2 regions of the Bacillus sp. Brlt_9 genome follow, and region 2 is predicted to be linked to the other one. Evidence: a T-box and tRNA genes for the amino acid it is inferred to sense, from the RefSeq annotation. Region 2 holds a T-box; the other holds one or more tRNA genes.
What was found. A T-box is a leader RNA that pairs with one kind of tRNA and senses whether it is charged. The one in region 2 lies ahead of VF726_RS08320 (valine--tRNA ligase), so its partner is inferred to be a tRNA-Val.

Region 1: it encodes a tRNA-Val, which carries the amino acid that the T-box ahead of VF726_RS08320 (valine--tRNA ligase) is inferred to sense. The anticodon was not compared.

Annotation. Positions count from the first base shown of each region.
Region 1 covers NZ_JAYJLO010000001.1:150,476-152,940, reverse strand. The annotation lists gene VF726_RS00820 (class I SAM-dependent methyltransferase) at 1-710, shown strand, start outside; gene VF726_RS00815 (hypothetical protein) at 994-1,218, shown strand; tRNA gene VF726_RS00810 (tRNA-Val) at 1,408-1,480, shown strand; gene VF726_RS00805 (hypothetical protein) at 1,899-2,105, opposite strand; gene VF726_RS00800 (DUF4176 domain-containing protein) at 2,128-2,376, opposite strand; gene VF726_RS00795 (hypothetical protein) at 2,377-2,465, opposite strand, start outside.
Region 2 covers NZ_JAYJLO010000002.1:402,524-404,988, reverse strand. The annotation lists gene VF726_RS08320 (valine--tRNA ligase) at 1-1,033, opposite strand, end outside; T-box leader at 1,072-1,303, opposite strand; gene ysxE (spore coat protein YsxE) at 1,474-2,465, opposite strand, start outside.

The DNA.
Region 1 (2,465 bases), on a different contig from region 2:
AATATCGACCTAGTTATCCCGATGAATATATTGAGTATTTGCTCTCAGCTAACGAACTAAATGAGAATCAGATTGTGGCCGATATTGGTTCAGGTACGGGGATATTTAGCCGACAGCTACTTGAAAGTGGTTTACATGTTATTGGAGTTGAGCCAAATGATGACATGAGAAAAATGGCAGAACAATCGTTAAGCCAATATTCTCGTTTTCAATCCATAAAAGCAACTGCCGAAAATACCACTTTAAAAGAAAATAGTGTAGATTTAGTAACTGTTGCTCAAGCATTTCATTGGTTTGATAAAGAAGCTTTCAAAATCGAATGCCAACGAATTTTGAAACAAAAGGCAAATGTTGCTCTTGTTTGGAATAGTAGAGATGGAACTAGTCCGATTATTAAAGAGAATGCAGAAATTTGCCAGAAAACCTGCCCGAACTTCAAAGGATTTAGCGGTGGAATCGAGGAAACGCCAGAAATGTTTAACAGCTTTTTTAAAGATGGAAAGTATGAGTTTAAAGAATATCAAAATGATTTACTTTTTGACTATGAAGGTTTTTTAGGAAGAAATTTATCAGCATCCTATGCTCCAAAAAAAACTGACACAGAGTATAAAAACTTTATTTTCCTGCTATCAGAGTTATTCGAAAAATACAGTAAGAATGGAAAAATTCTTCTCCCAAACTTAACGCGAAGTTATTTGGGCAATGTGTAAACGCCGGACATATAATTAACCCTCACCAATCGGGCATGATCATTGAATAAACCTTAGCTTTATTGGTATATGTTGAGTACAATGCAGTACACTATATTGAAAATTAAGCAAGCATACTCCCGGTCTGGAATTAGGACGGGGGTATGCTTGTTTCGTGTGATGAAATGTAATAGCTTTATTATCTTTTTATAAAAAACTCACATTTCATCACACGAAATACACTTGACTTTAGTACAATAAAATGGGATTTATTAGAAAATACCTAAAACCGAGGAGGAACTTCATGGCGCGTTGTACGTATTGTAAAACGAAATGGAAAGTAAAAGACGTATGGTCGATACTCGTGACATTTGAAAAAGATTGTCCCTATTGTTTCGGAAGGCAATACCTATCAAAGAAAACAATAAACGCTATGCCAGAACTTATAAGCCTACCTTTACACTTCGTATTTCCTTTTCTTGTTGATTTGAGTGATGAAGATCCTTTGGATTGGTATCGAAAAAAATAATATAACCGCTTTATTCGAATCCACCTTTAATTAAACTTTCTACTTATATATTCCTTAATACACTACTAACTTGATTCCAAATTCTTCCCTTTCAAAAGATTACTATAAAAATATTGTAAAATTTCAGTTAATTATATATAATTGCTTTAACATAATGAGTAAAGATGCTATTACATAAGCATTTTTGAAGATCCCGTAGCTCAGCAGGGAGAGCGCCACCTTGACAGGGTGGAGGTCGTGAGTTCGAGCCTCTCCGGGGTCATAAAACCTAATAGTATCAAGGATTGAGAGGGTATTCTCACAAGCTAAAACTGTGGAGGCCTCCATCAGACACCACAAGTTAACAGAGGACTACTTCTAGTCAGCAAACCAACTGGCCCAGGGGAGTCCTCTTTTTGTTTCCATAAAGCTGAGAAAGGACTGAAAAGAAAATGCTACTTAAGTTTGTATAGTAATTAAAATTATAGTTTTTACACTCGTTTAAATCAGTGAGATAACTCTTAAGACTACTGTTTCTTTAACTCAGATCCCTATCCCCCTCAGGTATCCTAATTTAACGATACTCTACTTAATAATTCTATACAAAAATAAAGCAAGGATTTCTCCCTGCTTCTGTTAATTTCTTTCATTGAGAAGATTAGCTACCAATATTTTCATCTGTCATTCTATACAATTTATATCTATTTGGCCCTCTTCTTTTTCCGATTTCTAAATATTACCTCTAACACTACTACTGCGATGAATCCTACAGTTAATTGTAAACCTGTAAACAAAAGTTTAACATTTAGAGGGATATCAGGTGCACTCCACAGTAACGCTGGAGGAATAATAATACCAATGATTACAATAATTCTCATTATCTTCCCCCATTTTGTTTCTCCTATCATATCTTTAAGATTTACGTTTTTTTTACAATTCTACTAATTTCTCACGTAGAACTAATTCACTCTCAGTCATATACCCTCTATGCATTTCTTCCACAACCTTATCGTGGTTAAAGCATAATACTTTTTCCTCACCCAAATAGCCAACTGGGTAAGGAACACCTATATAATCGAACTCACGCTTATCCGCTGAAGTAACCATTCTTCCAATAATCATCACAAATTGTTCTATATCTTCTAGCTTCACAACTGTTCCAATCGGTAAAAGTTTCATTTATTTATTCCCCCTTTTTTTATTGACTTTTTCCATAAGATTTATAACAAATGAGTTCCACACTAGAGAAAATCCAGTAAATATAAGAA
Region 2 (2,465 bases):
AATGCATATGAGGCTCAATTTCTACTAATACGCCCGCTTCTTGTAAATCTTTCACTAACGCTTTACGACACTCGAAACGATCCATGCCGTTATACTTACCAGCTTTTTCGTTCATCGATCCATCTTCGTTCATTACTAAAATACGTGGTAAGTCATGACGGTTACCTACTTCAAAGTCATTCGGGTCATGAGCTGGTGTAATTTTTACAACACCTGTTCCGAAATCTTTTTCTACGTACTCATCAGCAATAATCGGAATATCACGGCCTACGATTGGAAGTGTAACTGTTTTTCCGATTAAATGCTTGTAACGATCATCTTCTGGATGAACTGCTACTGCTGTATCACCAAGCATCGTTTCTGGACGAGTAGTTGCAAGACGAATATGACCAGAACCATCTGTTAATGGATAGTTCATATGGTAGAATGCACCTTGAACTTCTTTATGAATTACTTCAATATCAGAAAGGGCTGTGCGTGTTGCTGGGTCCCAGTTAATAATATATTCACCACGGTAAATTAAGCCTTTTTCGTATAATTGAACGAATACTTTATTAACCGCATCAGATAAACCTTCGTCTAATGTGAAACGTTCGCGAGAATAGTCTAGTCCTAAACCAACTTTCCCCCACTGTTGACGAATGTGAGAAGCGTATTCTTCTTTCCACTCCCAAGCTTTTTCAAGGAATTTCTCACGGCCAAGATCGTAACGTGAAATACCTTCTTCACGAAGTTTCCCTTCTACTTTCGCTTGTGTTGCGATACCCGCATGGTCCATTCCTGGAAGCCATAATACATCGTAACCTTGCATACGCTTCGTACGAGTTAAAATATCTTGAAGAGTTGTATCCCAAGCGTGACCTAAGTGTAACTTACCAGTTACGTTCGGAGGTGGAATTACAATAGTATATGGTTGTTTCTTCTCGTCTCCTGTTGCTTCAAAATATTTGCCTTCTAGCCACCACTGATAAAGGCCTTCTTCAACGGACATATGATCATATTTAGTTGGTAAATTCTTTTCCGTGTTTGACATTATTTTCCCTCCTTAAAATAAAAAATGCCCCTCATCCAAAAAAGGACGAGGGACATCGCGGTACCACCTTTATTTACAAACAAATTCAGAATTTGCTTATACTCTTAATTTGATAACGGACAAATCCGTCTTTTCCTAATGAGAACTATTCCGTTCAGAAAAGATGCTCCAGGGCTACCTTCTAACATAACTATCTAGAGAATCTCCCAGCTAATGATTCTCCTCTCTGAAGACGTTTCTTGTTATACTCTTCCCCTTCAAGGCATTTATATGATTGTTAATTATTATATACAATAGTGTAAAAAACGAAACCTTATTCGTCAAGATAAATTTAAGTCTATGAATTTTCGGGCACACAAAAAAGATAAGTAGCATCCTCTACTTATCTTTTGATCCCGCTATTTGCAGGCAGTCATACCCGTACTAATTAAAGTTTCACTTTATCCGTTCCCTTGCTGGGCAGCTTGTAATTGCGATAGGAAATATTCTATATTACTAACGAGCCAATGCGCTTGTTGCAAGCTCTTTACTCCGAGAAGTTCATTTTCCTCATTACGACTCTCTCTTCTTTTCTTATAAGACTGGATTTGCCGAATAAATTGCGATGGATACGTCATATACGCAAACATAAGTAGTTGCTCTTCTTTCGTAAAAGGGAAATTTTTTTGGTACATTTGATACCATTCAAACCGATCACTTCGCGCAATTGGATACGTGTTTAAAGACCGCGAATAAAAACCTACTATATCTTGCACAGGTGTTGCAAACTTCGATTTTTCTAAACTAATAAAATAGCCGTTCCGTTCATAATCAAATAAAAAGTGATTAAGTGATACGTTACCATGCACAAAAGTAATACGTGTTTTTTCTTTTTCTTTCATCGCATCGTTCCACTCATTTAATTGCTTCGTTGCAAACTCACGCGCCCTCATTACATGATGATAGTACGTACAATATTGTAATTCAAACGGAGACATATACCACTTTGCTTCAGATTCTACGAGGAACTCTTCTAACATTTCACCATCATTCTCCCAGCGATCAGATATATTCGTATAATGCTTTTCTAAATCTTCTTCTGTATACGTTTCTTCTTTCACCGTTTTTTGATGTAACGTCCCGAGAGTTTGAAACATTTTATGGTATTGATCATTATCCTCGCCGTTCCCTTCCGCACGTTCTAACCACGGCATTAAATAATAATTATACGTACCGTCACTTAAAATATAATTGCCATCCGTCGCATGGTATATCGGTACATAATTTGAAAAACCTTTCTCCTTCAAATATTGAATATGGTGCAAAAAGTTATTCCGCTCTAACTTCCTGCTTTCTATTCTCTTAAGCGCATATGGACCTTGATTCGTATAAATTTTCGTTACGCTTCCGTGCTCTTCCATATGCTGTGTATCCAATCTATATTGACTTACAA